One region of the Pseudomonas sp. HP_08 genome, then DNA from elsewhere that is predicted to be linked to it. Evidence: riboswitches for the same ligand, from Rfam matches in the RefSeq annotation. Region 1 holds a riboswitch; each other region holds the start of a gene.

Evidence for each region. A riboswitch is a leader RNA that binds a small molecule or an ion and turns the genes downstream of it on or off. The one in region 1 is predicted to bind cobalamin.
Region 2: another riboswitch for cobalamin. It lies ahead of cobW (cobalamin biosynthesis protein CobW); the one in region 1 lies ahead of ACYAS9_RS29250 (ABC transporter substrate-binding protein).
Region 3: another riboswitch for cobalamin. It lies ahead of cobO (cob(I)yrinic acid a,c-diamide adenosyltransferase); the one in region 1 lies ahead of ACYAS9_RS29250 (ABC transporter substrate-binding protein).

What each region holds. Positions count from the first base shown of each region.
Region 1 is NZ_JBTOQC010000053.1:43,873-54,503, reverse strand. It holds gene ACYAS9_RS29280 (alpha/beta hydrolase) at 1-121, shown strand, start outside; gene ACYAS9_RS29275 (AraC family transcriptional regulator) at 419-1,429, shown strand; gene ACYAS9_RS29270 (OprD family porin) at 1,441-2,781, opposite strand; gene ACYAS9_RS29265 (pseudoazurin) at 2,823-3,257, opposite strand; gene ACYAS9_RS29260 (ABC transporter ATP-binding protein) at 3,282-4,088, opposite strand; gene ACYAS9_RS29255 (FecCD family ABC transporter permease) at 4,085-5,107, opposite strand; gene ACYAS9_RS29250 (ABC transporter substrate-binding protein) at 5,104-6,117, opposite strand; cobalamin riboswitch at 6,260-6,456, opposite strand; gene ACYAS9_RS29245 (FadR/GntR family transcriptional regulator) at 6,475-7,191, opposite strand; gene ACYAS9_RS29240 (ABC transporter ATP-binding protein/permease) at 7,613-9,295, opposite strand; gene ACYAS9_RS29235 (M16 family metallopeptidase) at 9,292-10,631, opposite strand, start outside.
Region 2 is NZ_JBTOQC010000051.1:268,482-279,112, reverse strand. It holds gene ACYAS9_RS27775 (vWA domain-containing protein) at 1-25, opposite strand, end outside; gene ACYAS9_RS27770 (ATP-binding protein) at 79-1,083, opposite strand; gene cobN (cobaltochelatase subunit CobN) at 1,089-4,853, opposite strand; gene cobW (cobalamin biosynthesis protein CobW) at 4,857-5,921, opposite strand; cobalamin riboswitch at 6,016-6,206, opposite strand; cobalamin riboswitch at 6,263-6,479, shown strand; gene ACYAS9_RS27755 (CbtB domain-containing protein) at 6,585-6,770, shown strand; gene ACYAS9_RS27750 (CbtA family protein) at 6,782-7,483, shown strand; gene ACYAS9_RS27745 (cobalamin biosynthesis protein) at 7,467-7,892, shown strand; gene cobM (precorrin-4 C(11)-methyltransferase) at 7,926-8,672, shown strand; gene nfuA (Fe-S biogenesis protein NfuA) at 8,797-9,390, opposite strand; gene ACYAS9_RS27730 (acyltransferase family protein) at 9,460-10,482, opposite strand.
Region 3 is NZ_JBTOQC010000003.1:177,475-188,105, reverse strand. It holds gene purM (phosphoribosylformylglycinamidine cyclo-ligase) at 1-273, opposite strand, end outside; gene ACYAS9_RS04915 (DUF2066 domain-containing protein) at 582-1,610, shown strand; gene ACYAS9_RS04910 (AI-2E family transporter) at 1,650-2,723, shown strand; gene hda (DnaA regulatory inactivator Hda) at 2,860-3,564, shown strand; gene ACYAS9_RS04900 (NAD-dependent deacylase) at 3,588-4,334, shown strand; gene ACYAS9_RS04895 (C40 family peptidase) at 4,410-5,111, shown strand; gene ACYAS9_RS04890 (C40 family peptidase) at 5,184-5,726, shown strand; gene ACYAS9_RS04885 (PQQ-dependent sugar dehydrogenase) at 5,748-7,061, opposite strand; cobalamin riboswitch at 7,166-7,378, shown strand; gene cobO (cob(I)yrinic acid a,c-diamide adenosyltransferase) at 7,474-8,085, shown strand; gene ACYAS9_RS04875 (cobyrinate a,c-diamide synthase) at 8,082-9,380, shown strand; gene bluB (5,6-dimethylbenzimidazole synthase) at 9,377-10,027, shown strand; gene cbiB (adenosylcobinamide-phosphate synthase CbiB) at 10,024-10,631, shown strand, end outside.

The DNA of each region.
Region 1 (10,631 bases):
CGAGGGATTGCCCGGACGCTTTGTCGAGGCGCCGGGCAGAAATCATTTTGATGTGGTGCTGCAATTGGGTGAGCCCGGCACACCGCTGTATCAGGCGGCACGGCAACTGCTCGGTCTTTGACAGGCCGGGCATTGCCCCTTCAGGTAACACGCCTGGGTCGGTACTACTCAATACGGGCCTCAATACGGGCCACAGGCGGGCGCATGCCTGCTCTATCAAAGGGCATTGCGTGCGCCTGAAACAGCCGGTTTTCAGGGCGTTTTGACGGCGCTATCCACAATGTGCGCGATTGCTATCCGATAAGTGCGGGTTTGTTTCAGCAGGCCCTGCGTGGCCTGCCGCTTGCATTGTGCTCAGGCAGATGCGCCGCAGAGCGCGTACCCAAACAGCCGTGAAACCGCCTTGAAGAGTGCCGTGATGAGCCTGAATCCTGAGTCTCACCTGCGTGATATCCACGCCGATCATTTCGATCTGGCCGGCGCCTGCTCGTGGATGTCGCATATCTGTGGCCCGCACCTGCTCAAGGCCAGCAGCCCGGGCCGTATCCAGTTTCGCCACAGCGCCAATGTGCTCAAGTCGATGTCGACCACGTTGGGCATCATCGAATACGGCACCGACGTCACCGTGGGCATCGACGATCTCGACAGCTTCAACAGCTACAGCGTCAGCCTGCCGCTGTGCGGCGAACAGGAACTGCACAAGGCTGGCAAACGCTTGCTCTCCAACCCCGAGCAAGGCGTGATCGTCGCCCCCAATGAAAGCCAGGAACTGAGCATCGCCGGCAACTGCCGCAAATTACAGGTAGTAATCAGCCGCGCCGCCATGAACAAATCCCTCGAAGACATGCTGCAGCGCCCGATCAGCGAGCCCTTGCGTTTCGACGCCGGCATGGACGCGGTGCAGGGCGCGACCGCATCCTGGTGGCGGATGGCCAAGCACTTCATCGAAGAAATGGAATCCGGCGAGCTGTACGGCCAGTTGCTGTTCAACCGCGACCTGGAAAGCGCGCTGGTCAAGGGCCTGATCCTGGCCCAGCCCAACAACTATTCCGACGCGCTGCGCGACACGCTGGGCACCCGCATGCCGCACTATCTGGTGCGCGCCAGGGACTACATCCACCGCCACGCCCGCGAAGAACTGTGCATCGAAGACATCGAAGTCGCCAGCGGCGTCTCGCGCTTCAAGCTGTTCGAAGGCTTTCGCAAGTACATCGAAATGTCGCCCATGGCCTACCTGAAGAAATACCGCCTGAGCGCCGTACGCCAGGAAATCCTCGAAGGTAGCGGCATGCGCAATATCTCGATGATCGCCATGGAGTGGGGTTTCAGCCACTTGGGCCGGTTTTCCAGCGAGTACCGCAAACTGTTCGACGAAACGCCGAGCATGACCCTGCAGCGTGCAGGCGCCAGGCGTTCGCGGTCGCATTGAGGAGTGGCATTTTACAACCGCCCACCCAGCGGATACTCCACCGCCAACCGCACCTGATCGCTGTCCAGTTCGGCCTGTGCGCCATTGCCGCGATGCACGTTATGTCGCACTGACAGTGCCAGGCCTTTGGCCGGTCCACCTTGCAGCACATAACGCGCCTCCAGATCGCGTTCCCAATGTTTACCGCCCTGGCCATAGCCCAGATACGCATAGCCGCCGCTGGGGTCGACGCCGCTGCCGTCGATATGGCTGCCGCGCAAATAAGCGGCGCTGAAGTTCAGGCCGGGAATGCCGAATGGAGCCATGGCCAGATCGTAGCGCAGTTGCCACGAGCGTTCTTCGGGGGCGTTGAAGTCCGACAGTTGCACGGCGTTGCCGATAAAGATCGCACCGCGAGTGACATAGTCGAACGGCGTGTCGCCGTGCACGCGCTGATAACCCAGGCTCAGGGTGTGGGCGCCGACGGCGTAGCGGCTCATCAGGCTCCAGGTGGTGTTGTCGATTTGCCCGGACAGCGCCTTGCCTTGATCCGTGGTGCGATACAGATTGAGTTCCAGTGCCAGCGACTGGTTATCGCCCAGTGCATGGCTGAAGGTGCCGCCCAGATAGTGCTGGTTCCAGGTGTCTTCGTAGCGCGAGGTATAGAGGCTGGCGCTCAGGTTGGGCAGGCCGCTGTAGACCGCGCCGGCGAGGTCGACGCTGTCGCCTTTTGTGCCATTGGAGTAGTTGACCACCAGCCCGCGATTGTGGCTTGAGGCATTGCGGTCGGTGCTTTCGGTGAAGTGCCCGGCGACCAGCTTCAGATCCTTGATTTCCTGGCTGCCGAGAAAGATGCCGGTGGCGGTTTCCGGTAGCAGGCGGCTGTCCGATGAGCTGAATACCGGGGTCTTGACCCGCTGCTCGCCAAGGCTCAAGACCGTGTTCGAAGCGCGCAGTTTGACCGCCGCACCGCCACGGCTGTAGGCGTCCTGCGGATGGCCGTCGTTGTCCAGCGCGAGCAGCCGTGCCTTGCCGGCCCGGCCGCCGCCGCTGTCCAGTTGCTGGCCATGGTAGGCGTGGGCATCGATACCGACGCCGATCAGGCCTTGGGTGAAGCCGGACTGAAAACTGCCCATCAGCCCGTACGCCCATTCTTCGGCCAGGTCGCTGCGTTGCGCACGCGGTTTATATGCATTGCGAGCCGCGCCATTGAGGCTGCCATGGCGGTAGTCGCGACGGTCATAGACGCTACGGTTAAGCACATTCCAGGTGCTGTCTTCGATAAAGCCATTGGCTTGTGCCTGGGCCGAATCGGCATTGGCATAAGGCGTGTGGGCGGCCAGCAGCACCCACGGCGTCATGCGTTTGAACATCGACATGTCGTAGTTCCTTCTACACGCTACAAGACATCAGGTTATTGCGCAGGCCATTGCCGGGCGACGATAGCGTTCAGGCGCTCGCTGGCGCGTTGCGGCAGGGCCGCTGGAATCACCGGTGCCGCCGTCGGCTCCCCGACCTGGATCAGCATGACCATGCCCATCGCCAGGTGCGGAATGCACTGGATGCCGTACACGCCCGGGGTGTCGAGCTGCACCTCGATCTGCTCGTTGATCTTGCCTTTGAAGGCCACCGCGCCGTCGGGCAGCAGGCCCGGAATCGTCGCGGCGTTGTGGGTGCTGTGGGTGGCGATGAACTTCACCGTATCGCCGGGCGCGACACGCAGAAAGTCCGGCTCGTAGACCATGCTGCCGGCCTCGCCACGGTTGAGCATTTTGACTTCGTGAACCTCGGCCATGGCCTGGCTGCAAAGCAGCAGGGCGAGCGAAGCCAGCGTGGAAGAAATACGCATATCCAGAGTTTTCCGTTGGTTAGGTTAGAGGGAGCGCAAACGCAGTATCCGTGTGCCGTCGAACGGGTCGGTCAGCCAGTGGCCCTGCACCGCAAAGGCGCTGTGCAGGCGTTCGGGGGTGAGCACCTCATGGGGCAGGCCGAGGGCGATCAGGCGTCCGCCGTGCAGCATCGCCAGGCGGTCGCATTCCAGCGCCTGATTGAGGTCGTGCAGGGCAATCACCGTGGTCACCGGCAAGGCCTTGACCAGCCCGAGAATGCTCAGTTGATGCTGGATATCCAGGTGGTTGGTCGGTTCATCCAGCAGCAGAATCTGCGGCCGTTGCGCCAGGGCGCGGGCGATGTGCGCGCGCTGGCGCTCGCCGCCTGACAGGGTTTGCCAGTGGCGTTCGCGCAGGTGCAGCAGGCCGACGTCTTCGAGTGCCTGACGGACGATGTCGTCGTCCGCGCCGCTCCATGGCGTCAGGGCCGACAGCCACGGTGTACGGCCCAGTTCCACTGCGTCGCGCACGGTGATGCTGTCGCTGGTCTCGGCCTGTTGTTCGACCACTGCCAGCAGGCGGGCCACGTCGCGGCGCTTCATCTGCGCCAGCGGCTGGCCGGCCAGATGTACGCTGCCAGCGCTGGGCGTCTGAATGCCCGACAGCAGCTTGAGCAGCGTGGATTTGCCCGAGCCGTTGGGGCCGACGATGCCCAGCGTTTCACCGGGAACCACGCTCAGGCTGACATCCTGCAACAGCGCCTGGCCCTTGATGATGTGGGTCAGGCCGGTGCAGCTCAATGCGGTGCAGCTCGGCGCTGCGGTGTCGACCAGGTGGGAGAAGGCATTCATCGCGGGCTTTTCCCCCGGATCAGGATCAGCGCAAACACCGGCGCGCCGATCAGCGCGGTGATGACCCCGACCGGCAGGGTCTGGCCCTTGATCAGCGTGCGCGACAGCACATCGGCGGCAATCAGAAACAGCGCGCCGCACAATGCGCTGACCGGCACCAGTCGCGCGTGGCGCACGCCGACCAGCATGCGCACCGCATGCGGAATCACCAGGCCGACAAAACCGATGGAGCCGACAATCGACACCATCACCGCCGTAATCAACGCCGCGCAGGTAATCAGCAGCACCTGCACACGGCGCACCGGAATGCCCAGCGAGGCGGCCGAATCGCTGCCGAACATGAACGCATCCAGCGCCCGCCGATGCCACATGCACACCAGCAGGCCGGCCAGCACCACCGGCACCGCCAGCCATACCGAATGCCAGCGCACCCCGCTGAGGTTGCCGAGCAGCCAGAACATGATGCCGCGCGCCTGTTCGGAACTGGCCGACTTGGTGATCAAAAACGAGGTCAGGGCATTGAACAACTGCGAGCCGGCAATGCCCGCCAGAATGATGTGCCCGGCGGCGCTGGAACCCTGGGAAGAACGGGCGAGCAGGGTGACCATCGCGAATGCCGCCATGGCGCCGACAAACGCGCCGGCCGATAACGAAATCGCCCCGGCTCCCAGGCCCAGCAACGCCACCAGCACCGCGCCGGTCGAGGCGCCGGCCGAAATTCCCAGCAGGTAAGGCTCGGCCAGCGGGTTGCGCAGCAGCGACTGCAACACCACGCCCGACAGCGCCAGGCCGGCGCCACAGGCGGCAGCGACGATGGCGCGGGTCAGGCGGTAATTCCAGATGATGCCTTCATCGATAGGGTCGACCGGGTAACCGGCGCTCCACAGTTTATTGGCCAGGATCTGCCAGACCACTTCCATGCTGATGCGGGTTTCGCCGATGGCGGCGCCGGCGATCACCGCCAGCACCAGCACGACGCTCACCCACAGCACATGGCCCAGCACGACCTGGATTTTCATTTGGATTTGTTGAACCGGTCAGCGGCGTCGGCCAGTTCTTCGATGCCGGTGAACATGCGCAGGCTGGCCTGCATGGCGTCGGCATCGATGATGACGATGCGGTCGTTTTTCACCGCGTCCATGTTGCGCGTCACCGGGTCCGACTTGAGAAATTCCAGTTTTCGGGTGTAGTCGTCAGCCGGGAAGCGGCGACGGTCCATGCGTGCGATCACCAGAATGCTCGGGTTGGCCTTGGCGATGGTTTCCCAGCCAACGGTCGGCCACTCTTCATCGGACTCGACGATATTGCGCATGCCCAGGCTGTTGAGCATGAAGTCCGGGATGCCCTTGCGGCCGGCCACGTACGGGTCGATATCAAGGTCGGCGCTGGAGAACCAGAACACCGCCGACACATCCTTGGCCTTGTTGCGGTCAACGTTGGCCAGAGCCTTGGCCAGCCGTGCCTTCAGCTCGCTGACCACCTGCTCGCCGCGATCCTGAACATCGAAGATCTGCGCCAGTTGCTCGACACTCTTGTAGATGGTGTCGATGCGAAACGGCTCCAGGCGCGTGCCGTCGGCGCCGACCAGGTTGTCCTTGCCTTCACAGTCGGACGGCATGATGTAGGTCGGAATCTTCAGGTCATGAAACTGCTCGCGGGTGCCGACCACGCCCTGTTTGCCGACCATCCATTCCAGTTGCACGGCCACCAGCCCCGGACGCTTGCCGATCACCGCCTCAAAGCTTGGGTCGTTGTCGGCCAGGCGCTCGACCTTGTCGTTCTGTTCCTTGAAGCGCGGCTGCACATTGTTGAACCACAACGACGTGCCAGCCAGGCGCTCGCCCAGGCCCAGCTCATAGAACATCTCGGTGCCGGCCTGGCCGATGGTCACTGCCTTGTCCGGTGCCTTGGCGAAGGTCAGCGGCATGCCGCAGTTTTCCAGGGTCAACGGGTACTGAGTGGGCGCGGCGAGGCTCAGGCCGGAAAAGCCCAGAGCAGCAAACAGGGTGGCCAGGCGGGGCAGTGACATGAAAGGCGATCTCCATTCGTACAAAAGCGGGGCGCAGTGTACAGGCAGGAAATACATCGCGGCCGCTTCCCGACCGGCAGGAGGCAGCAAGACACACGGCCGACAGGCGTGCGCGGATGTCCTTCCCGGACACCCCGCCGGTCAGTAAAAGTGTGTGTCGGCAGGTCTCCTGACTGGCACGTCTACGCCTTGCTCCGGCCTTCCCGGGTTGACCCAGTGACCTCAATGGAGCGGCTCGATGCCTACAGTTGCGGGGGCAGTTTCGTTGTTGGCGCGTGCGGGCACGGCCTGCGAATTCCCTGTTAGTTCCTCTCGGAAACCGACGGGCGGCATGGTAAACGATCAACCAGCAAGTCGCTAATTGTTTGTCGCCAGCCGTTGCAGGCAATTGATCAAATGCAGACGCATCGCCGCGCGGGCCGTGTCGCTGTCCTGATGGCGGATGGCGGTGAAGATCTGCTCCTGCTCGCGGCTCTGGGCATCCGGGTCCTGGGCATCGGCCAGCACCGGTTGAGTGCCGAAGCCGGTGCCGATGCGCGGCAGGATGCTGCTGCCCAACTGATTCATCACGTCGGTGAAAAAACTGTTGGTGGTGCACAGGGCGATCTGGCGGTGAAACTCATAGTCGGCCTGCAGCGTGTCGCCGCCCTGGCGGGCACACACCTGCAACCGGTGCAGGGCCTGGGCAATGGCTTCAAGTTGTTCCGGAGTGCGGCGCCGGGCGGCGAGGGCGGCGGCCTCCGGCTCCACACTCAGGCGCAGTTCCAGTATGGCGACAGCGTCCTGGCGGCTGCCGAGGTGTGGCTGCTCGGCGGTGACACTGCGCGGTTGCGAGGCATCGACGACAAAGGTGCCGATGCCGTGGCGGGTCTCGACCAGACCTTCGGCCTGCAAACGCGACATGGCCTCGCGCACCACGGTGCGGCTGACGCCGTTATCACGACTGATGGCCAGCTCGGTCGGCAGTTTTTCACCGCTCCTGATCTCGCCCTCGCGAATTTTGCGCGAGAGCTCGGCGACCAGTTGCCGGGTCAGGTTGGAGCGACGGCCCGAGGCGGGAGAAGGGTGTTCCATGTCGATGGGGAAATCCTCACGCGCCGGTGCCGATTGATGAAGAAAATGAGCAACAGCAAGCCGAACAGAGTCGCCACTACTGAACGCTGCGACGGGTGCCCTTGGCCACCCGACTGCTCCAAAAAAGAAAGTGCTGCGCTCGGGGTTCAGCCGATGCGCTGCGTATACGCGGGGAGTCTTTCTTCGCCCGGAAGGGCGTGGACAGGATCGGGTAGTCGCGTGACACGGGTGCGGATAATGGTCATGACGGCCTGCTGATTTTGTAATTATTAGGGCTTTATTTATATGTTGTCATACAACTTGGTGGCGATTATTCGTCTGTGCAGCGGCCCGTGTCAATAGGTTGTGTGATGAATTTTATAGGTTTTCTGCGTTTTTCAGCATGCCGGAGTCGATAAAGAGGCAAAAGGCCGAGATATTTTCACGAAGATGTCATACCTCGAAGTCGCTGCCCGCCCTCCAGATCCAGCGTCCGTGAAAACAGCCGCGCCACACCGGGCTGGTGGGTAATGCCGACCACCAGCGTGTTGGGCAGTGCCTGGCGCACCGTCGTCAACAACTGGCAGGCGCTTGGCTCATCCAGCTGGTTGGTGGCTTCGTCCAGGTACAACGTTTGCGGCGCATACAACAAGACGCGGGCAATGCCCAGGCGCTGTTGCTCACCGCCCGACAATTCGCGGGCCCACTCGCATTGCGCCTCCAGGCGACCCGCCAGGTGGCCGAGACCCACCTGTTGCAATGCTTCGCTCAGGCGCTCGTCCGGCGGGCAGACGCTGGCCGGGTAGGCCAGTAACTGGCGCAGCGGCAGGTTGGGCAGATAAGGCTGTTGCGGAATCAACAGGCTGCTGCCGCCCGGCAATTGCCAGCAGCCGTGATACCACGGCCACAAGCCTTGCAGGGTGCGCAGCAAGGTCGATTTGCCCAGCCCGCTGCGGCCTTCGATGCGCAGCCACTGGCCGGGCGTGGCGATCAGGTTGAGGTTTTTCAGCAGCGGCTTGCCGTTGGGCAACTGCACTTGCAGGTTGTCCAGGCGCAACACCGAGCCGCGCGGGCACTCGCACACCTGGCAGCGGGTGGTGGCGATGGCCTGTTGAAACTGCCCGAGCCGCTCGATTGCGGCGCTGAGCATCATCAAGCGCGGGTACACGTCGATCAGCCAGCTCAGCGAACCCTGCACCGCACTGAACGCACTGCGAATCTGCATCAGGCCGCCCAGCGTGACGGTCTTGGCCAGATACGCCGGCAGGGCTGCGAACACCGGAATGATGCGGCTGACGCGGTCAAAGCCCTGGGTGAAGAACTGCAACGTGCGCACCCGGTTCATCAGTTGCCACCAGTTGTGGGCGATGCCTTCGAAGCTTTGGTGCAACTGGCGTTTTTCTACCGCCTCGCCTTGATACAGGGCGATCTGCTCGGCATGGTCGCGCTTGCGCAGCAGGCTGGCGCGAAAGTCGCCTTCGACTTTCTGTTGCTCATAATTGAGCGTGTGCAACGGATGTCCCAGGTAATGGGTAAAGGCGGTGCCCAGCACGCTATAGGCAACGGCGATCCACACCAGATACCCGTGAATCACCCAGTCCTGACCGAACAGCTCGAACGTCAAGACCCCGGACAGGTTCCAGAGCACCATGACAAAGGCGCCGACCTGAGCCAGGTTGATGATCAATGACGCCAGCAACTCGATGCTGCGGTTGACCACCATTTCGATGTCTTCGGCGATGCGCTGGTCGGGGTTATCCGGCTCGCCGGTCAGCCCCAGACGGTAGTAAGCCTGACCGGCCAGCCAGGCATCGAGCATGCTGTGGGTCATCGCCCGGCGCCAGCGCAACACAAGCGCCTTGCGCAGCCAGTCCAGATAGACCACGACCACCACGTAAAAGCCGACGTACAGGCTGTATTGCAGCATCAGGCCGTACAGCGCCTGGGTGTTGAACTCGCCCAGGGTGTCGTAGAAGGTCTTGCTCCAGGCGTTGATCCACACGTTGATCTGCACCACCAGCAAACCCATGCCGATCACGCTGAGCAACAGCACCCACGACAGCCACTGGCGGCGGTCCAGCCAATACGGGCGGGCCAGGGCATAGAAGGTCCTGAGGGTCTTCATGGTCTGGCCGCCGTTTCGCTGTGTGGCGCAGGCTGCAGGCGTTGCAGGGTCAGGTTGCGGTCATTGAACAACAGCCCGGCCAGGCGCTTGAGTTCGGCCTGGGTAATGGCCTCGGGCAGTTGCACTTGCTGGCTGAGGTAGCGCGGGTCGCCCCAGCGCTGGTCGCTGAGCATCAGGCGGCGCAGTTGGGTTTGCGGGTTGTCGCGGTTCAGCCGTTCCTGTTGCAGCAGTTGCTTGCGGGCCTTGATCACTGCCGCTTGATCCACTGTTTGCGGCAAGCGGGCGAGGGTGGTGCGCGCCAGTTTCCACAGTTCATCGGCGCGTGCAGGGTCGGTGTAGAACTGCAACTTGCTGTCGATGCGCTGGCTGCGCGGGTCAAGCGTGGTTTCGAACGTCAGCGAGTAAACCCCGGAAGCCTGGCCGCGCAGTTGCTGCTTGAGCGCCGCCTGGGCTATGCCTTGCAGGGCCGAAATGCGCGCGGCATCTTCTGGCGTCCATGGCTGGTCGCGGTAACTGTTGGCCTGCAACTGGGTGCGCGGTTCGATGCCTATTTCCAGCGTCTGCACATGCTGGCCGCTGCGCTGCCTGAGGGCCTCGCTGTGCAAGGCGCTGGCGCGCGGAATGCCGGCCAGCTCCTGCTCGACCAGCGGCTGTAATTGTTCAGCCGGCACATCGGCCATCAGGTAATGGGTGACCGGCGTCTGGCTCAAGCGCTGCCAGTCACTGACCAGTTGCTCGCTGCGCAGCGCCTGCACCTGTTCGGGTGTCGGCGTTTGCCACGGCGTTGCGCCAAAGCGCAGGGTGCTCAGCGCTTTTTGTTGCTGGCTGCGCACATTGTCGTTGCGCTGCGACAGGGTGGTTTGCAGGTCCTGCCGGATGCTGTCGAAGGCTTGCGTGTCGATCTGCAGCGGCGCCTGGCTCAGGCGATAGGCTTGCAGCATGGCCTGCAGGCGTTGTGGCACCGGCAGATGATTGCCTTTATCGAACGTTGTGACCGCCACTTCCAGCTGGTCGGGCTGCTGCTCCTGAGACAGGCCAATGCCTTGCGTCTGGCGCCAGCGTTTCAGTTGTTCGATTGTCCAGCCTTGCGGGGCTTGCTGGCCGGCCAGTTGCGCGGCCAGCTGGCTGCGCCAGGCCGGCAATTGCGGGCTGTTGAAGCCGGCACTGGACAGGCTTTTGAGGACCAGTTCACTGCTGCCGGGCTGCACGGCAAAGGCTTTTTTAAGCCAGACCAGACGGTCGCCGTTGCTCAGTTGCCAATACTCGACCTGCTCTTTGTCGAAGCTGCGTTTATCCAGCACTTTGCCGGCCTGCGTGGCCGCCGGCAGATCAGGCA
Region 2 (10,631 bases), on a different contig from region 1:
CGGCGCCCAGTCGGCCGCCAGCCAGTTTGCCTTTGCGAGGGCTGGCATCCGCCCCCTTGGCTTGACGGGGGCGAATGCCTAGGGCTTTTTTGGCCAGCTCGGCACCTGGCGGCGCTGAGCAGTAGCGACGCTCTGCGCCGGCAGCTCGCCCCAACTGCCCTGCCCCTCGCTTTGATTACCAGGCTGTTGCGCAGAAGGAGGCGGAGACTGTTCAGGCGACTTTGATTGCGGGGTGGTATTACTCCGACGATGACGCAGTGCAAACTCGGCGACGGCGTCGATATCTTCCGGCGTTATTTCTTCCGCGCCGCGCCAGGCGGCATGCGCACGGGCGGCGCGCAGCCAGACCAGATCGGCGCGCAGGCCGTCGACGCCGGCGGCGAAACAGCGTTCATTGATCAACGCCAGGCTGGCGTCATCCAGCGGGATGCTTGCCAGGCGCTGCCGGGCGTGCGTGCAGCGTTGTTGCAAGGCCTGTTGCGCGGGTTGCCATTGCGCGATAAACGCGTGCGGGTCGCTGTCGAAAGCCAGCCGGCGGCGGATGATCTGCCCGCGCTCGGCCGGCAGGGTCTGGCCACTGAGAGCGACATTGAGGCCGAAGCGGTCGAGCAGTTGCGGGCGCAGCTCGCCCTCCTCCGGGTTCATGGTGCCGATCAGGATGAAGCGCGCGGCATGGCGATGGGAGATGCCGTCACGCTCGACCAGATTGGTGCCGCTGGCGGCGACGTCGAGCAGCAGGTCGACCAGGTGATCGGCCAGCAGGTTGACCTCGTCGACATACAGCACGCCGCCGTCGGCCTTGGCCAGTACGCCGGGCGAGAACTTCGCCTTGCCCTCGCCCAGCGCCGCTTCCAGGTCGAGGGTACCGACCAGCCGCTCTTCGCTGGCACCCAGTGGCAAGGTGACGAACGCCGCACCTTCGAGCAGATCGGCAAGACCACGAGCCAGTGTCGACTTGGCCATGCCGCGCGGGCCTTCGATCAGCACGCCGCCGATCTTCGGGTCGATGGCGGTCAGGCACAGCGCCAGCTTGAGTTCGTCGGCGCCGACCACGGCGGCTAGAGGAAAATGCGCAGTGCTCACGGTGTTCAGTTCTCTTCTATGTCCAGCAACAGGGTTTCCAGCGCTTCGCGGTATTCGCCGGGCGCTTGCCACAGGCCGCGCTGCTGGGCTTCGAGCAGGCGCTCGGTCATGTCGCGCAGGGCGTCGGGGTTGTGCTGCTGGATGAAATCACGGGTGTCGGCGTCCAGTAGATAGGCGTCGGCGAGCAACGCATATTGATGGTCGTCGATCAGTTCGGTGGTGGCATCGAAACCAAACAGGAAGTCGACGGTGGCGGCCATTTCAAACGCGCCTTTATAGCCGTGGCGCTTGACCCCTTTGATCCACTTGGGATTGGCCGCGCGCGAGCGGATCACCCGGTTCAGCTCTTCTTTGAGCGTGCGGATTTTCGGCAGGTCGGGCTGGCTGTGGTCGCCGTGGTAACTGGCGGTTTGCTCGCCGCGCAAGGTGTCGGCCGCCGCGAGCATGCCGCCCTGAAACTGGTAGTAGTCGTTGGAGTCGAGCAGATCGTGCTCGCGGTTGTCCTGGTTTTGCAGCACCGCCTGCACGTTCGACAGGCGCTGGGCGAAGTTCTGTCGCGCCGGCGTGCCGTCGTCGCTGCCACCGTAGGCGTAGCCGCCCCAGTTCAGGTAGACCTCGGCCAGGTCTTCGCGGCTCTGCCACAAGCGCCCGTCGATGGCGCCTTGCACACCGGCGCCATAGGCACCCGGCTTGGCACCGAAGATGCGCCAGCCGGCCTGACGCCGGGCGTCTTCTTCACTGATGCCTTTGGCTTGCAATTCCAGGCGTTCCTGGCGAACCCGTGCGGCCAGCGGATTGAGATCGTCCGGCTCATCGAGTGCTGCGACGGCTTGCACAGCGGCATCGAACAGCCGGATCAGGCTGGCAAAGGCATCGCGGAAGAAGCCCGATACGCGCAGGGTCACATCGACCCGTGGCCGGTCGAGAATACTCAACGGCAGGATCTCGAAATCGTCGACCCGCTGGCTGCCGGTGGCCCACACCGGGCGCACGCCCATCAGCGCCATGGCCTGGGCGATGTCGTCGCCGCCGGTGCGCATGGTGGCCGTGCCCCATACCGACAGGCCAAGCTGGCGAAGGTGATCGCCATGGTCTTGCAGGTGACGCTCCAGCAGCAGGCTGGTGGATTGAAAGCCGATGCGCCACGCGGTCGGCGTCGGCAGGTTGCGCACATCGACACTGAAAAAGTTGCGCCCGGTGGGCAGTACGTCGAGCCGCCCGCGACTTGGCGCGCCGCTGGGGCCGGCGGGCACGAACTTGCCGGCCAAGGCATCGAGCAAGCCCTGCATTTCTGCCGGGCCGCAGGCGTCCAGTCTCGGGGCGACCAGCTCACGCAGGTGCTCGATGATCGATTGCAAGTCTTCATACACCGGCACATCGCTCAGGCTTTCACCGGCGGTGACGCGCTCGATCAGTTGCGCCGCATACAGTTCCAGCCGTTCACGGCTGTCGCCCAGCGTACGCCATGGCTCGTGGCTGATCGCTTGCAGCACGGCAGGCCGGGCATGGCTGCACGGCTCGGCCAGCGCGCAATCCAGCGGGTCGAAGTCCAGCGCGAAGGCCTTGGCCAGCGCACGCAGCAGGCTGGAACGCGGGCCACGCCCGTCGCCACGCGGGATGCGCAGCAGCGCCAGCAAGGTGTCGGTGCGCAAGCGCCCGCTCGGCGACTCGCCGAACACGTGCAGGCCATCGCGAATCTGCGATTCCTTGAGGTCGCACAGGTAGGTGTCCAGGCGCGGCAGCCAGACGGCGGCATCGGCGTCGGCATTCAGCGAGGCGTCCAGTTGCAGTTCCTGGTCGAGCCGGGTGTCGCGCACGCGCTGGAGAATCTCGCGTTGCAGCTCGCGGGCGCGGCGCGGGTCGAGCAGTTGCGCTTCGTAATATTCGTCGGCCAGCAGCTCAAGGTCGCGCAGCGGCCCGTAGGTTTCGGCGCGGGTCAGCGGCGGCATCAGGTGGTCGATGATCACCGCCTGCGTGCGGCGCTTGGCCTGGGCGCCCTCGCCCGGGTCGTTGACGATAAACGGATAGATGTTCGGCAGCGGCCCGAGGACCGCGTCCGGCCAGCACTCGGCCGACAGCCCGACGCCCTTGCCCGGCAACCACTCCAGATTGCCGTGTTTACCGACATGGATCACCGCCTGAGCGCCATAGGCACGACGCAGCCAGAAGTAGAACGCCAGGTAGCCATGGGGTGGTATTAAGTCGGGATCGTGATACACCGCACTCGGGTCGACCTGATAGCCACGGGCCGGCTGGATGCCGACAAACGTCAGGCCAAAGCGCAGGCCGGCGATCATCATCCGCCCGCCACGGCACATCGGGTCGGCCGCAGGCTGGCCCCAGCGCTGGATCACCGCCTGTTGACTGGCTGCCGGCAACATGGCGAACGCCGCCAAGTACTCATCCATCGCCATACTTTGCTGGCACGGCCGCAGGTCCAGGGTTTCAAGGTCGTTGGTGACGCCGCCGAGCAGTTGCTGGATCAGCGCGGTGCCGCTGTCGGGCAACCCTTCGACCGGGTAGCCCTGCTGCTGCATGGCGCACAGGATATTCAGCGCCGCTGCCGGCGTGTCCAGGCCAACACCGTTGCCGATGCGCCCGTCGCGGGTCGGGTAGTTGGCCAGAATCAACGCCACACGCTTGTCGGCGTTATCGCGCTGCGCCAGCTCGACCCAGTTGCGCGCCAGTTGCGCGACAAAGTCCATGCGCTCGGGCTGCGCGCGGTAGCAGACCACATCCGACTGGCTGCGCTCGCTGCGCCAGGCCAGGTCCTTGAAGCTGATCGGCCGGCTGATGATGCGCCCGTCCAGTTCCGGCAGGGCAATGTGCATCGCCAGGTCGCGTGCGCCCAGGCCCAGTTCGCTGGCCTGCCAGGCCGGCTCGTTGTCTTGGGCGCAAATGGCCTGAATCACCGGAATATTGCGTCGAAACGGACGCATGTGCGGCGCTTCGGGGCTCGATTGCGCAAACCCCGTGGTGTTGAGAATCAGCGCGGCACCCGCCTCGTCCAGCCAGTCTTCGACCACGGTCAGGCAACCGGGCTCCTTGAGGCTGGCCACGGCAATCGGCAGCGGGTTAAGACCTTGCGCCTGCAAGCGTTGGCAGAACACATCGATAAAGGCGGTGTTGGCCGCTTGCAAATGTGAGCGATAAAACAGCAAGGCCACCACCGGCGCGTCATCAACCCATTCGGCTTGCCAATCGGCCAGACCGGCGCGGGTGTTACGCGGGTGATAAATGGCGGTGCGCGGCAAGGCCTGCGGCTCGCGCCACGGGTAATCGCGGGCCAGCCACTGGCTGGCCATGCAGTTGAACAGATTCAGCGCGTTGTCCAGCCCGCCCTGGCGCAGGTATTGCCAGAGCCGGTCGCGCTGCTCGGCGGGCACCGTGCTGAAGTCCGACAGTTCAGGGTCCGGGCGATCGTCGCCCGGCACCAGAATCACCTGCACACCGCGCGCGGCCAGTTCCAGCAGCCGCTGCACGCCGTAGCGCCAGTAGCCGATGCCGCCGTGCAGCGAGATCAGGATGATCCGTGCGTGTTGCAGCACCTCTTCGACATACAGGTCGACCGAGGCGTGGTTCTGCACCTGCATCGGGTTGGCCAGGCGCAGGCTCGGGTAATCATCGGGCAGTTGCTGCGCCGCCTCGGCCAGCAAGGCCAGGCTGGAGTCGCCGCTGCAGAGAATCACCAGCTCGGCGGGGGTTTGCCCGAGGTCGGCGATGCTGTCGTCCGGTACAAAACCACCGGGCTGGGTTCTCAGCAGGTGCATGGATCAGCCAGCCAGTGCCGCGTGCAGACGCGCTTCGAGAACGGCCGCGTCCAGTTCCTGGCCGATCAGCACCAGTTGCGTGGCGCGTTCTTCATCGGCGCGCCAGGCGCGGTCGAAATGCTTGTCGAAACGGGTGCCGACACCCTGCACCAGCAGGCGCATCGGTTTGCCGGGGATGGCCACAAAGCCTTTGACGCGCAGGATGCCGTACTCGACCACCAGTTGCGTCAGGGCCGCGAGCAGGCGTGCTTCGTCGGCTTCGGGCAGTTTGATCGAGATCGAGTCGAAGGCATCGTGATCATGGTCGTCGTGATCGTCGCCTTCGTGATGATCGTGGTGGGTCTTGCGCCCGTCGATGTGCAGCTCCGACTCGGCGCCCAGGCCCAGCAATACGCTCAGCGGCAGGCGGCCGTTGCTGGCTTCGATGACCTTGACCGCGGGCGGCAGCTCTTCGGCGACTTCAGCGCGCACCGCCGCCAGGCCTTCGGCGTCGATCATGTCGGCTTTATTGAGGATTACCAGATCGGCACTGGCCAGTTGATCAGCGAACAGCTCGTGCAGCGGCGATTCGTGGTCCAGGTTCGGGTCCAGCTTGCGCTGCGCGTCGACCTGATCCGGGTAAGCGGCGAAGGTGCCGGCCTTGACTGCCGGGCTGTCGACCACGGTGATGACCGCATCCACCGTGCAGGCATTGCGGATTTCCGGCCACTGGAAGGCCTGGACCAGCGGCTTGGGCAGCGCCAGGCCCGAGGTTTCAATCAGGATATGATCCAGGTCGCCACGGCGCTCGACCAGTTCGCGCATGACCGGGAAGAACTCTTCTTGCACGGTGCAGCACAGGCAGCCGTTGGCCAGCTCGAAGATACGGCCGCTGGCCTCTTCTTCAGTGCAGCCGATGGTGCATTGCTTGAGGATTTCACCGTCGATGCCCAGCTCGCCGAACTCGTTGACGATCACCGCGATGCGCCGGCCTTCGGCGTTGTCGAGCATGTGCCGCAGCAGCGTGGTTTTACCCGAGCCCAGAAAGCCGGTGACGATGGTGACGGGAAGCTTGGCGAGAGTTTTCATCGGATGCCCTTTGGCAATGCGGCGGGCAAGCAGGACGACCACCGCACGCCGTGCGCACAGTGCGAATCGCCACCGGATCACCCCGCCCGGTTGTAGTGAGAATTCGGTTGAGGCAGGTCTCCTGGCTGGCGGTGGCCTTGAAGGCATCCGGCGCGCCTTCCCGCTTGCGCAGTGGCTGTGCGACGAACATGACCGCTTACAGTTGCGGGGGCAGCTACGGCTTGACCGTATTCCCGTCTTAGCCTTGCCTGTACAGGTCAAGGAACCTCAAGGGCGCAAGGCTACGCAGTGGCCGCTGACAGGTCAATGTCGAGATTGACGTTGGCCGTGCCCCATGATCTTCTACACACCTTGTTACGGGTGCCCTTCACAGGGTGAAACGGGAAACCGGTGCTGCGTCTGTGTTTTTCAAGCGACGCAAAGTCCGGTGCTGCCCCCGCAACGGTAAGCGAGTGAGGAGTCAATCCACTGTGCCCTCGGGCATGGGAAGGCGATTCCTGGCAGATGCTCCAAGCATCCCTCGCGAGCCCGGAGACCGGCCCGCAATCGAATTCAGACACCCCGCGGTGGGCGGGCGCAGTCGATACCTGCCCGTGTTCGCTGGCCGGTGTCCGTGCGCATGCCTGCCCTTCACACCTGCCCTTCACTCAAGAGGCACGCAGCATGTCGATCATCAGCAGCAGCCATTCAGCCGCTACCCCCACGACCCTCAGCCAGCGCCTGACCGCCGCCATCGGCGCCGTTCTGCTCGGCTGCAGCCTGGTGTATTTCGCCGGCTTCTCGCACATCGATGCCGTGCACAACGCCGCGCACGACACCCGGCACAGCGCCGCCTTTCCTTGCCATTGAGACCTGAACCCATGTTCAAGCGAATTGTGCAGACAGCCGGTTTCAGCGGCCTGCTCGCGGCCCTGCTGTTGACCCTGGTGCAAAGCCTGTGGCTGACGCCGTTGATTCTTGAAGCAGAAACCTTCGAGCAGGCGCCTGCCGCTCAAGAGCATTCCCATGAGCCGGGCGCTGCTGCGCATGTGCATGAACACGACGAAGAAGCCTGGTCGCCGGAAGATGGCTGGCAGCGCCTGCTGTCGACCACCGGCGGCAACCTTGTGGTCGCCGTGGGTTTTGCCTTGATGCTGGCCGGGCTTTATACCCTGCGCGCACCGGGCAGCGCGGTTCAGGGGCTGTTCTGGGGACTGGCCGGGTTTGCGGTATTTGTTCTGGCACCCACGCTGGGATTGCCACCGGAATTGCCGGGCACCGCAGCGGCCGATCTTGGCCAGCGCCAGACCTGGTGGATTTCCACCGCCGCGGCAACGGCCGCCGGTCTTGCGCTGATCGTCTTCGGTCGAGGCGCACTGCTCAAGCTGCTGGGTGTTGCCTTGCTGGTGGTGCCGCACGTGATCGGCGCGCCACAGCCGGAGCAGCATTCCAGCCTGGCGCCTGAAGCACTGGAGTCGCAGTTTATCGTCGCCTCCCTGGTAACCAATGCACTGTTCTGGGCAGCATTGGGTGCGATCAGCGCCTGGCTGTTCCGTCGCGGCCGGCATGCCGGGCAATACTGATAGACCGTTGTTGGCGATCGGCCTGGGCTGCCAACAAGGCTGCCCGGCCGAGGTGCTGCTGGACCTGATCGAGCGCAGCCTGCATGAGTACGGCCTGAAGACCAGCGCGATCAGTGCGCTGACCTCTATCGACAGCAAGCGTGACGAACCAGGCCTGCGGCAACTGGCCGGGCAGCTTGGCTTGCCGCTGGTGTTTTTCAGTGCGGCGCAGTTGCAGGTAAATGAAGGCCAGTTGACCCATCGCTCGGCGCTCGCCTTCGAGCGCACCGGCTGTCATGGCGTTGCCGAAAGTGCCGCGCTGGCAATGGCCAGCCAGTTGAGCGGTGCCCCTTCCCGGCTGCTGATCGAGTACCGGAAAAACCGCCAGGCGACATTGGCCTTGGCAATCAGCCCATCAAGGGGCGGATAATGCCGGCTTTGATTCAAGCTTCCGGAGTGTTCATTGACTGTTTATTTCATCGGCGCCGGCCCCGGCGACCCGGAACTGATCACCGTCAAGGGCCAGCGTCTGATCCGTAGCTGCCCGGTGATTATTTATGCAGGTTCGCTGGTACCCATGGCGGTGCTGGAAGGCAATAACGCCCGTCAAGTGGTCAACAGTGCCGAGTTGCACCTCGAACAGATCGTCGCCTTGATGAAATCTGCTCATGCACAGGGCCTGGATGTCGCTCGTGTCCATTCCGGCGACCCGAGCCTGTATGGCGCCATTGGCGAGCAGATTCGCTGCCTGCGCGAGCTGGATATTCCGTTCCAGATCATCCCCGGCGTCACCGCGACAGCGGCGTGCGCGGCGTTGCTGGAAAGCGAGCTGACCCTGCCTGATATTGCCCAAAGCGTGATCCTGACCCGCTTTGCCGACAGCACCGAGATGCCTGCCGGTGAAGCACTCGGCGACCTGGCGCGGCACGGCACGACCATGGCGATTCACTTGGGGGTCAAGAATATCGGGCGGATTGTCGATGAGTTGCTGCCGCATTACGGCGCCGATTGCCCGATTGCCGTGGTGCATCGCGCCAGCTGGCCGGACCAGGATTGGGTGCTGGGCACGCTTGCGGACATTGAGCAGAAGGTAACGGCCAAAGGCTTCAGGCGTACGGCGTTGATTCTGGTTGGGCGGGTATTGGCAGCGGACAATTTTGCCGAGTCATCGCTGTACCGGGCGGGACACGCACATTTGTACAGGCCGTAGGAGCGCGCTTGCCCGCGACCGAGTGCGCAGCGCTCGCAAAATCTCGGAAACGCTGAAAATTTACGACTGCTAACGCAGCCGGTCGCGGGCAAGCGCGCTCCTACAGGGGAGCGCTGCTGCTTACTTAGTAGTAGGCGTTTTCTTTCTGCGTATGGTCGGTGACGTCGCGTACGCCGTGCAGCTCGGGGATGCGCTCGAGCAGGGTGCGCTCGATGCCTTCCTTGAGCGTCACGTCCGCCTGGCCGCAGCCCTGGCAGCCGCCGCCGAATTGCAGGATGGCGATGTTCTGCGCATCTTCCTCGACCACGTCGATCAGGCTGACCTGGCCGCCATGGCTGGCCAGACCCGGATTGATCTCGGTTTGCAGGTAGTAATTGATGCGCTCGTTGACCGGGCTGTCGGCATTGACCGATGGCACCTTTGCATTGGGCGCCTTGATGGTCAGCTGGCCGCCCATGCGGTCGGTCGCGTAATCAACCACGGCGTCATCCAGAAACGCCTCGCTGAAACCGTCGATCCACGCCGTGAAGCGTGCAAGGCCAATGGCCTTGTCTTCAGGTTTTTCTTCGCCCGGCTTGCAGTAGGCAATGCAAGTCTCGGCGTATTGAGTGCCGGGCTGGGTAATGAAAACACGGATGCCGATGCCCGGGGTATTCTGCTTTTCCAGCAGATCGGCCAGGTAGTCGTGGGCAGCATCGGTAATAGTGATAGCGGTCATGAAATTTCCTCGCAGACGTGCTGGCAGTTTACGCCAATCGGTGGCATCGCACAAAACCCAGTATTTTTGTCAGGATAGTGCAACCGACCGGCGCCCGGCCCGGCGTTCGTCCAGCCAGGTTTTCATGCGCACGTACACGCCCTTCTCGATCCACTCATAACTGAGCCAGGCACCAATGCCGATCACCGGCACGCAGACCGCAAAGACCAGATACGGATCCAGCCCGTAGCGCTGCGCCACCAACAGGCCACCGTAAAGCACCAACACATGCAGCAGGTAGACCGAGTACGAACAGTCGCCCAGCGTCTTGAGCAGCTTGCTGCCACGAAAAAGCGGTTCCAGCGAGACGCAGCACAGCACGATCAACGCACTCGGCAGCCCCCAGTTCAGCAGGCGCTGGCTGTTATCCAGGTTTTGAATCAGTGCCAGCGCCGCAATGATGCCGGCCAGTGGCAACCACACCGCCTGGCGAATCCAGCCGCGTTGGTAAAGCATGCCGATACCGATGCCCAACAGGAATTCATAAATGATGTCGTTGCCATAGAAGCGGCTGACCAGGCCCGAACGCGCCAGCACTTCGGTGACCACAAACAACGCTGCGGCGACGATCAGCACGCGGTGGCGGCGCTCGAACAGGAAGACCATGGAGAACAACAGGTAGAAGAGCATTTCATAATTCAGCGTCCAGCCCACGTTCAGCGTCGGGTACAGCCCGTAGCCACCGGGGTTTTCCGAAGGAATGAACGCCAGAGACAGCAGGAAGTTCTGCCAGCCTATGACCTGATGCGGCAACCACGGCGCAGCCCACAGCAGCAACAGGCCCATGGCCAGGGTGTACAGCCAATAGGCAGGAACAATGCGAAACAATCGATAGGCAATGAAGCGCGAGGCTGGCATGTCGCGCTCGCAGGTAGACAGGTAGATCACCAAGCCGCTGATGACGAAGAAGATGTCGACGCCCACGGCGCCCTTGGAAACGAAAAATTCACCGATCGGGCCACTGGCCTTGAAGTCGAAGAAGATCTGCATGAAGTGATGGCAGACTACAACCCATGCAGCAATTGCCCGCAGGGCCTGAACCGAAATCAGCATTTCTGAACCTCTTTTTTGCGCGTCTCTCACTGATCGCCCGCACCGAAAATGGTCGAACACTCAAAACAAGGGACCGTAACAATTGGCAAAAGGTCAGCAAAAAAGCACTTCGTTCAGCTATTCAATAATGGCTGCAGGCCATATCCAGC
Region 3 (10,631 bases), on a different contig from region 1:
GCACATGGCGACCAGGTCGATACCGATGGTGTCGTGTTTGTTCAGGTTCAGCGCCAGACGCAGCTTGGTGCCGACGCCGTCGGTGCCGGACACCAGCACAGGCTGCTTGTAGCCGGCCGGGATTTCGCAGAGAGCGCCGAAACCTCCCAGACCGCCCATGACCTCGGGGCGCGCGGTCCGCTTGGCCACGCCTTTGATGCGTTGGACCAATGCTTCACCGGCGTCGATGTCTACACCGGCGTCTTTGTAGCTCAGGGAGGGTTGCTTGCTCATAAAAAATCCAGGCCTTTAGGGGGGATTCGGGGGATCGACCGCAACACCCGGGTCCAGCGTGGATCAGCCTTAGCTGTGCCGTTCTGGAGTCGGTGCCATCGTCGGTCTGTGAAGGCGCGCGATTTTAACAGGCTTGCCGCGTGGGGGCCATCCTTGGGCCGACGGGCAGAGCCCTGCGCTACGGGCGCTTGTATTCAGTAAAGGCTGCAACCTGTACAAACACGGCTTTAATGTGAATGATTGGGCGGTTTTTGTTGTCTTACGCCCCGTATTTGCCTGCTGTCTTCCTTCTGTTCGGGAACTGCCCCATGCGTTTTTCCAGATATCTTTTACTTGGCTGCCTGAGCCTGGCGAGCCTGCCGGCGTTCGCGCAGACCATGAACAATCTCTATCAAGTGCGCGAACCGGTGGCCAGCCAGTCGCCGGACGAGCGTGACCGTGCCACCCAGGCGGCCGTGCAAACCCTGGTGCTGCGCCTGACCGGCAATGCCAAGGCGTCTTTGCCTGAGGTGCGCAAGAATCCGCAGCAAATCATCAGTCAGTTCGGCTATGAAGCCGGGCCGCCCGAGGCGTTGCTGGTGGATTTCGATCCCGCCAGCACCGACCGCGCCCTGCGTCAGGCCGGGTTGCCGATCTGGGGTAGCAATCGGCCCAGCATTCTTGGCTGGTGGCTCAACGATTCTGTCGAGGGCTCGAACCTGGTCGGCGACGGTCAAGGCGCCGCCGAGCCGTTGCGGCGCGCCGCTGAACACCGTGGTTTGCCGCTGCAATTGCCACTGGCCGACCTGAGCGAGCAGGGCTTGGGCACCGCGCAACATCTGGCCGACAAGGACGCCACTGAAATCAGGCAGGCTTCCGAGCGTTATGGCGCCGATGCGATTCTGGCCGTGCATGCCCGTGAAGAAAACGGTCAATGGCAAGGCACCTGGCGTCTATGGCTGGGCGATCAGCGCGAGCAGGGCACCGCCACCGGCGCCAGCTCCGAGGCGCTGGCCGATGCGGTGCTGCTGGCGGTGAGCGAGCGACTGGCGCCGCGTTTTGCCGTCAAGCCGGGCGCCGCAGCCAGTGCGTTGCAATTGCAGGTTCAGGGCTCGACGCTGGAACGCTATGCTGAACTGCAACGCCTGCTGGATCCGTTCGGTGGCCGGCTGGCGCTGGTTGAGGGCGACAAATTGACCTTCGATGTCAGTGCCAGCGCCGAGCAGGTTCGTTCGCAACTGGGCATGGCCCGTCTGCAGGAAGTGCCGGCCAGCGAGGCGGCGCCCGTGGACGCCGCTGCACCCGTTACGCCAGGCGTCACTCCGGCCAACGCATCACGGCTGTATTTCCGCTGGTAAGGCGGACCTATAAATGGTTTTCAGATGCAGAGGCATTAAATGACTGATACGCGGCGTTGGTTCTGGATCGGCGGGGCTGTTCTGCTACTGGTCTTTCTGGGGTTGTTGCACACCATCCTGATGCCGTTTCTGGTGGCGTTGTTGCTGGCCTATATGGGCGACCCGCTGGTGGACCGCCTGGAGCGGCTCGGCCTGTCGCGTACCTTGGGTGTTGTGGCGGTGTTCACCTTGTTCACGCTGGTGTTGATGGCCTTGCTGCTGGTGCTGGTGCCGATGCTGTTCAGGCAGTTGATGCGCCTGTATGAGCTGGCGCCGCAGATGCTTGACTGGTTGCAGCACACAGCGCTGCCGTGGGCGCAGGCGAAGTTCGGTTTGTCGGATGGCTTCTGGCGCTTCGACAAGCTCAAGACTTCGTTGTCCGGGCACATGAGCGAGGCGGGCGATGTCGTCAGCATTGTGCTGTCTCAAGCCACCGCCTCCAGCCTGGCGCTGATTGGCTGGTTGACCAATCTAGTGTTGATCCCGGTGGTGTGCTTCTACCTGCTGCGCGACTGGGATGTGATGATGGCCAGGATCCACGGCCTGCTGCCGCGCCAGCGCGAGGCGCAGATCGTCAACCTGGCCGGCGAGTGTCATGAGGTGCTGGGGGCGTTCATTCGTGGCCAGTTGCTGGTGATGGTCGCGCTGGGCGTTATCTATGCGGCCGGCCTGATGCTGGTGGGGCTGGAGCTGGGGCTGTTGATCGGGGTCATCGCCGGATTGGCGGCTATCGTGCCTTATATGGGCTTCGTGATCGGCATTGGCGCGGCGCTGATTGCCGGCCTGTTTCAGTTTGGCGGCGACCTGTACCCGATGCTCGGCATTGTGGCTGTCTTTATGGTCGGGCAAGCGCTGGAAGGCATGGTCCTGACCCCGTTGCTGGTAGGTGACCGTATTGGCCTGCACCCGGTGGCGGTGATTTTCGCGATCCTTGCGGGCGGCGAGCTGTTCGGCTTTACCGGCATTCTGTTGGCGCTGCCGGCGGCGGCGGTGATCATGGTGTTGTTGCGTCATGTGCATACCCTTTACAAGGACTCGGACGTGTATGCCGGTCCCCGCGATCCGGAGCTGTAAGCCGGTTGCCTGATGGCACGTATGCAAGCCTTTGATTTTCCTTGAGGTGTGTCGCATTGTGCGGCCCGCCTTGCAGGTATAGACTTTGCATTCTTTTTTCCGAGGTTCGCTTGCCTCCAGGAAGCGCCCAGTCAGCATGAAACCCGTTCAGCTGCCCCTGAGTGTGCGTCTGCGTGATGACGCCACCTTCGTCAACTACTATCCCGGTGCCAATGCGGCGGCGCTGGGCTATGTCGAGCGCCTGTGTGAAGCAGATGCCGGGTGGACCGAGAGCCTCATCTATTTATGGGGCAAGGACGGGGTAGGGCGTACTCATCTGTTGCAGGCCGCGTGCCTGCGCTTCAAGCAGCTTGGCGAGCCTGCGGTGTACCTGCCGCTGGCCCAGTTGCTTCAAGAGGGGGTCGAACTGTTCGATCACCTGGAGCAGTACGAACTGGTGTGCCTGGACGACCTGCATGTCATTGCCGGCAAGCCGGACTGGGAAGAGGCGCTGTTTCACCTGTTCAACCGCCTGCGCGACAGCGGTCGGCGCCTGCTGATCGCCGCCTCCAAATCCCCGCGTGAATTGCAGATCAAGCTGCCGGACCTCAAGTCGCGCCTGACCATGGCGCTGGTGTTCCAGATGCGCGGCTTGTCCGATGAAGACAAGCTGCGTGCCTTGCAATTGCGCGCCTCGCGCCGCGGCCTGCACCTGACCGACGATGTCGGGCACTTCATTCTGACTCGTGGCACGCGCAGCATGAGTGCGCTGTTCGATCTGCTCGAGCGTCTCGATCAGGCCTCGTTGCAGGAAAAACGCAAGCTGACCATTCCTTTCCTCAAGGAAACCCTGGGGTGGTAGACGCCCCGATCGACCCGCAACTGATGCGTCAGGCCGGTGCAGCGCTGCGCCATGCCAGGCGCATCCTGGTGATCACCGGTGCGGGGCTGTCAGCCGATTCAGGACTGCCGACCTATCGCGGTGTCGGCGGCTTGTACAACGGCCGCACCGAAGACGATCTGCCTATCGAAATGGCCTTGTCCGGGCCGATGCTGCGGCGTGACCCTGCGTTGTGCTGGAAGTACATCGCGCAGTTGGGCAAGGCTTGCCTGAACGGTGAGCCCAATATTGCGCATTACGCCATCGCGCAGTTGCAGCGCCTCAAACCTGAATGCTGGGTGCTGACCCAGAATGTCGATGGCTATCACCGCGCGGCCGGAAGTCCGCCGGAGCGGCTGATCGAAATTCATGGGCAGATAGCGCCATTATTCTGTCAATCGTGCGGTGCCGAAGACCCGCAGCTGAGTGAGCATTTGCAACGCCCTCTACCGCCTCTGTGCGGCGCTTGTAATGGCATTTTGCGACCCCCGGTTGTGTTATTTCAGGAAATGCTCCCAGAGAAGGCTATGAGCGCTCTGGAGCAGCAAATGAGTCTGGGCTTCGATGCGGTTCTAAGTATCGGCACTACCGCGAGTTTTCCTTATATACATGAACCTGTGCTGCGGGCCCGTGTCTCAGGTGGTTTTACTTTGGAAATCAATCCTTTGGCCACGGATTACAGCGCAGGCATGGACGTTTTCCTCAAGGGCCGCGCGGCACATGTCATGCCCGAACTCATAAGTCACATTTAATTCGATAGAATTTGCAAATCACTTTGATAGCGGGCATAGTCGCGGCTCCTCAATTTTTCACCCACGGTCGTGCCCATGCAGGTTGTTCGCTTAGCACCCCTCGTGCCACTCGTTTTCGCTACGTTTCTGTTCGGTTGCTCGACCCAGTCATCGGTCACCCAGCCACAGCCTGAGTACCAGGCTCAGTACACGAATTCCGTTACCGCCCAGTCCAGCGCTCGCCGTGCTCAAGCTGCACAATTGCAGCAGGCGCACGAAGCCGAAGAAGAACTGGCCGAATTCTCCAGGGAAACCAACTATCAGTTGCCTCTGCTGGCCGACTCCATTCTGGAGCGCGGCAAGTCGCTGATCGGCACTCGTTATCGCTTCGGCGGCAGCTCGACCACGTCGGGCTTCGATTGCAGTGGTTTCATCAACTTCCTGTTCCGTGAAGAGGCTGGCATGAGCCTGCCGCGTTCCAGCCGGGAAATGATCAATATCGATGCGCCGCAAGTGGCACGCCGCGACCTCAAGCCAGGCGACCTGCTGTTCTTCAGCACCGCCGGCCGCGGTCGGGTCAGCCATGCAGCCATCTATCTGGGCGATGATCAGTTCATCCACTCCAGCAGCCGCCGCAGCGGTGGGGTGCGTATCGACAGCCTGGACGACTCGTACTGGAGCAAGACTTTCATCGAGGCCAAGCGTGCTTTGGTCATGGCGCCCGCCGCCGGTGAAGTACAAACCACTGCGATGACCTCGACCAGCGTGAAACCAGCTACTATCAAACGCCATAAATGACGTGATGCCCGGTCTCTGACCGGGTTTTTGCTTTCGGCAACTAGGCCGCATCCGGATGGAGAAGTTGTGGTTATGTCGATGACATTGCGCCTGGCTGTAATTTCCCTTGCTGCGCTGCTGGGTGCCTGTGCCAGCGCGCCGCCGCCCCCGCAACCCCGTATCGTTCAGCGCCCTGTACTGGCCGCGCCTGCCACCGTGCCTTCGGCAGCTGTCGAAGACGTGCTGTTCCGCGCCTTTAGCCTGGTGGGTACGCCGTATCGCTGGGGCGGCAATACCCCCGATTCCGGATTCGATTGCAGTGGCCTGATCAGTTATGTCTACCGTGACATGGCCGGCATCAGCCTGCCGCGCTCCACGCGCGACATGATCGTGATGAATGCGCCCACTGTCGGTCGCGAGCAGCTGCAGACCGGCGACCTGGTGTTTTTCGCCACCTCAGGCGGCTCGCAGGTATCGCATGCCGGTATCTATGTCGGCGAAGGCCGCTTCGTGCATGCCCCGGCCACGGGCGGCACGGTCAAGCTCGACAGCCTGAGCAAGCCGTATTGGCAGAAAGCCTATCTGAATGCCAAGCGCATTATCCACCCGGAAAACCTGGCACAGAACGGCCGCTGATTGCAGCGGCCGGTTCCCGCCTCATTGCGTTGAGGTCACCCGCCAGATCTTGTTGCCTACATCATCGGCCACCAGCAAGCCACCGCGCTGATCGTTGATCACGCCGACCGGGCGACCCTGGGCTTTTTCCTCCTTGTTCAAAAAGCCTGTCAGCACATCGATCGGTTGACCAGCGGGCTTGCCGTCCTTGAACGGAATAAACACCACCTTGTAACCACTGTGCGGCTTGCGGTTCCATGAGCCGTGCTGGCCGATGAACAAACCCTGATTGAATGGCGCGGCCAGGGTTTTGCCGTCAGCGAATACCAGGCCCAGCGAAGCGGTGTGCGGGCCTACCGCGTAGTCCGGCGCGATGGCCTTGGCGACCAGTTCCGGGTTTTGCGGCTCGACACGCTTGTCGACATGCTGACCGTAATAACTGTAGGGCCAGCCATAAAAGCCGCCGTCCTGCACCGAGGTCACATAGTCGGGCACCAGATCGCTGCCGATCTCGTCACGCTCGTTGACCGCTGTCCACAACTTGCCGGTCACAGGTTCCCAGTCCATGCCGTTGGGATTGCGCAGGCCCGAAGCGAAGATGCGTTTCTGGCCCGAGGCGCGGTCCACCTCCCAGATGGCGGCCCGGCCTTGTTCCTGGTCCATGCCGTTTTCGCCGACATTGCTGTTGGAGCCGACGGTGACATACAGCTTGCTGCCGTCTTTGCTGGCAATCACGTTCTTGGTCCAGTGGTGATTAAGCGGGCCGCCGGGCAGGTCAGTGACTTTGGTGGCCGCTGCACTGATGCGGGTCTGGCCGCTTTCATATGGAAAACTGATCAGGCGGTCTGTGTCGGCCACATATAAGGTGTTGTCCACCAGCGTGATGCCGAACGGCGAATTGAGGTTTTCCAGCAACACCGAGCGGGTCTCGGCGATGCCGTCGCGGTTTTCATCGCGCAGCAGGGTGATGCGGTTGGCGCTGGGCACGCCGGCACCGGCGCGGCTCATGACCTTCTGCGACACCCAGTCGCGCAGGCCCGAGCTTTCCTTGGCCGGCCCGTTGGACTCGGCCACCAGCACATCGCCATTGGGCAACGCATACAGCCAGCGTGGATGGTCCAGACCCTCGGCGAACGCCACCACTTGCGTGCCCGGTGCGGCGACCGGTTTGCCGCCTTCCGGCCAGCCGATGGCCGGAGCGATATTGACCGTCGGGATCAGGGTCTTGTTGGGCTCGGGCAATTGCGGATCAGGGCCGAAGCCGTCGGCGACTTGCAGCTTGGAGGTTTCGCCACAGGCTGCAAGGCCGCCAGCGGTGAGCAGAATGATTGCGTAACGCGGGTCGAGTCTGAACATGCCGGGGTTATCTCGCAAAACCAGAGGAGGTTAAAGAGTAGAGAAGTGCCCGCTCGGGAGGTTCAATCCCAATACTGTTTGACGCTGTTTGCCCAACCCTCTACCCTTCGCCGCTTGTTTCAGGTGCCTGGCAATCATTGATTGGCAAGGTGAAACAGGGAAGCCGGTCAGGAGCCATCCGATTCCGGCGCTGCCCCCGCAACGGTAGATGAGTCAAGGCTGTGTCCGACGCCACTGGGTTTGTCCCGGGAAGGCGCACCGCCAGGGACAATGTCCCGCTCATGAGCCCGGAGACCGGCCTGTCACTTTTTCACAGCATCACGGCGGGCGATGCTCTGCACAGGGTTACGCGCCTGCGGCCCGATGCTGTCCTGTCGTCTGCTTTCGCGTGCCCCCCAGCGGAGAGCTGAAGATGAACCAATCCCCCGAACGTGACGAACGCCATCTGGCGCGCATGCTGCGCAAAAAAGCCATTATTGACGAGCGTATTGCCAACTCCCCCAACGAATGCGGCTTGCTGCTGGTCTTGAGCGGCAACGGCAAGGGCAAAAGCAGCTCGGCGTTCGGCATGCTTGCCCGCGCCATGGGGCACGACATGCAGTGCGGCGTGGTGCAGTTCATCAAGGGCCGCAACAGCACTGGCGAAGAGCTGTTCTTCCGGCGTTTTCCCGAGCAGGTGCGCTACCACGTGATGGGCGAAGGCTTTACCTGGGAAACCCAGGATCGCCAGCGTGACATCGCTGCCGCCGAGGCTGCCTGGGAAGTCTCGAAGCAATTGCTCAGTGACCCGGCCATCGGCCTGGTGATTCTCGATGAGCTCAACATTGCCCTCAAGCACGGCTACCTGGACCTGGATCAGGTCCTGAGCGACCTGCAGGCGCGCCCGCCCATGCAGCACGTGGTGGTCACCGGTCGCGGCGCCAAGCCCGAACTGATCGAGCTGGCCGATACCGTGTCGGAAATCGCCATGGTCAAGCATGCCTTCCAGGCCGGCATTCGTGCGCAAAAGGGCATCGAGCTGTGAGTGACGCTGCACGCCAATGCCCCGCTGTATTGATTGCCGCCCCGGCTTCCGGGCAGGGCAAGACCACAGTAACGGCGGCCCTGGCCCGCTTGCATCGCAACCAGGGACGCAAGGTGCGCGTCTTCAAATGCGGGCCGGACTTTCTTGATCCGATGATTCTGGAGCGCGCCAGCGGTGCGCCGGTTTATCAGCTCGACCTGTGGATGGTCGGTGCCGAAGAAAGCCGCCGTCTGTTGTGGGAAGCGGCCAGCGAGGCCGATCTGATTCTGATTGAAGGCGTGATGGGGCTGTTCGACGGCACGCCGTCCAGCGCCGATCTGGCACGGCACTTCGGTGTGCCGGTGCTGGGCGTGATCGACGGCACCGCCATGGCGCAGACCTTCGGCGCGCTGGCACTGGGGCTGGCGCGCTATCAACCGGACCTGCCGTTTGCCGGTGTCCTGGCCAACCGGGTCGGCACCGTGCGCCACGCGCAATTGCTGGAAAACAGCCTGACCGAAGGCCTGCGCTGGTACGGCGCGCTATCACGCGAAACCGGCATCGAGTTGCCCAGCCGGCACCTGGGGCTGGTGCAGGCCAGCGAGCTGAACGATCTGGATGCACGCCTGGACGCCGCCGCCCATGCCTTGGGCAGCACCTGCGAAGTCACGTTGCCGCCGCCGGTCAGCTTTGCTGCCCCCGAGCCGCAAGCGGTCGAGCCGCTGCTGGCCGGGGTGCGTATCGCCATCGCGCGTGACGAGGCGTTTGCCTTTACCTACGGCGCCAGCCTTGATTTGCTGCGCAATATGGGCGCCGAGCTGAGCTTCTTTTCGCCGATCCATGACACGCAACTGCCCGACGCCGACAGCCTGTACCTGCCCGGCGGCTATCCCGAGTTGCACCATGTGACGCTGTGCGCCAACCAGCCGATGCGCGCGGCCATTGCCGCCCACCATGCGGCCGGCAAGCCGATTCTGGCCGAGTGCGGCGGCATGCTGTATCTGCTTGATGCACTGACCGATGTGCAAGGCGTACGGGCCGAACTTGTCGGCTTGCTGTCGGGCGAGGCCGTGATGCAAAAGCGCCTGGCGGCGCTGGCCTTGCAGAATGTCGAACTGCCCGAAGGCCTGCTGCGCGGCCACACGTATCACCATTCGTTGACCAGCACCGGGCTTGAGCCGATTGCGCGTGGCGTGAGCCCCAATGGCGGGCGCGGTGCCGAGGCGGTTTATCGCCAGGGCCGGCTGACGGCCTCGTACGTGCATTTTTACTTTCCTTCCAATCCCCAGGCGGTGGCGGCGCTGTTCAAGCCATGAGCGATGCAGAGTTCAGCCCTGATGAGCGGGCTGCGGTGTACCGCGCCATTGCCGAGCGCCGCGACATGCGCCATTTCAGCGGCGGCACGGTAGCGCCCGAGCTGTTGGCGCGGTTGCTGGAAGCGGCGCATCACGCGCCCAGCGTCGGCCTGATGCAACCCTGGCGCTTCATTCGTATCAGCGACCCGGCCTTGCGCACTGCGTTGCAGGCGCAGGTCGAGGAAGAGCGGGTGTGCACCGCTCATGCATTGGGCGAACGTGCCGATGACTTCATGAAACTCAAGGTCGAGGGCATCAACGACTGCGCCGAGGTGATCGTCGCCGCGCTGATGGATGGCCGCGAGCAACATATCTTCGGCCGGCGCACCTTGCCGGAAATGGACATCGCGTCGTTGTCGTGTGCGATTCAGAATATGTGGCTGGCCGCGCGTGCCGAAGGCCTGGGCATGGGCTGGGTGTCGCTGTTCGACCCCGATGCACTGGCCCGGTTGCTGAACATGCCGGACGGCGCACGGCCGCTGGCGATTCTGTGCCTGGGGCCGGTCGAAGGCTTTTATCCGGCACCCATGCTGGTGCTCGAAGGCTGGGCACAAGCGCGTCCGCTTGAACAACTGCTGTATGAAAACCAATGGGGAGTGCATCCATGAGTGTGGCGCTGTTGAGCGTGGCGGGGGTGGCGCTGGATGCGTTGCTCGGCGAACCGAAACGCTCGCATCCGCTGGTGGCGTTCGGGCGTTATGCCGAGCGTATCGAGCAACGTTTCAATGCCGCAGGCCGTGGCTGGCGCAGCCATGGCGTCACCGCCTGGGTGCTGGCCGTGGTGCCATTGACGTTGTTGATCACGCTGCTCAGCTGGTTGCCGTATATCGGCACACTGGTCGAGATTCTGGCGCTGTATTGCGCGCTGGGCATGCGCAGCCTGGGCGAGCATGTGCAGCCGGTGGCCGCCGCGCTGCGCGGTGGAGATCTGGATGAGGCGCGCAAGCGGGTCGGTTATCTGGTCAGCCGACAAACCTCGGAGCTCGATGCCAATGGCGTCGCGCGTGCGGCCACCGAGTCGGTGCTGGAGAACGGCAGCGACGCGGTGTTCGCCGCGCTGTTCTGGTTTGCCATCGCAGGCGCGCCGGGCGTGGTGCTGTACCGGCTGAGCAACACGCTGGATGCCATGTGGGGCTATCGCAACGAACGCTTCGAGCGTTTCGGCTGGGCGGCAGCCAGGATCGACGATGTACTCAATTACGTACCGGCACG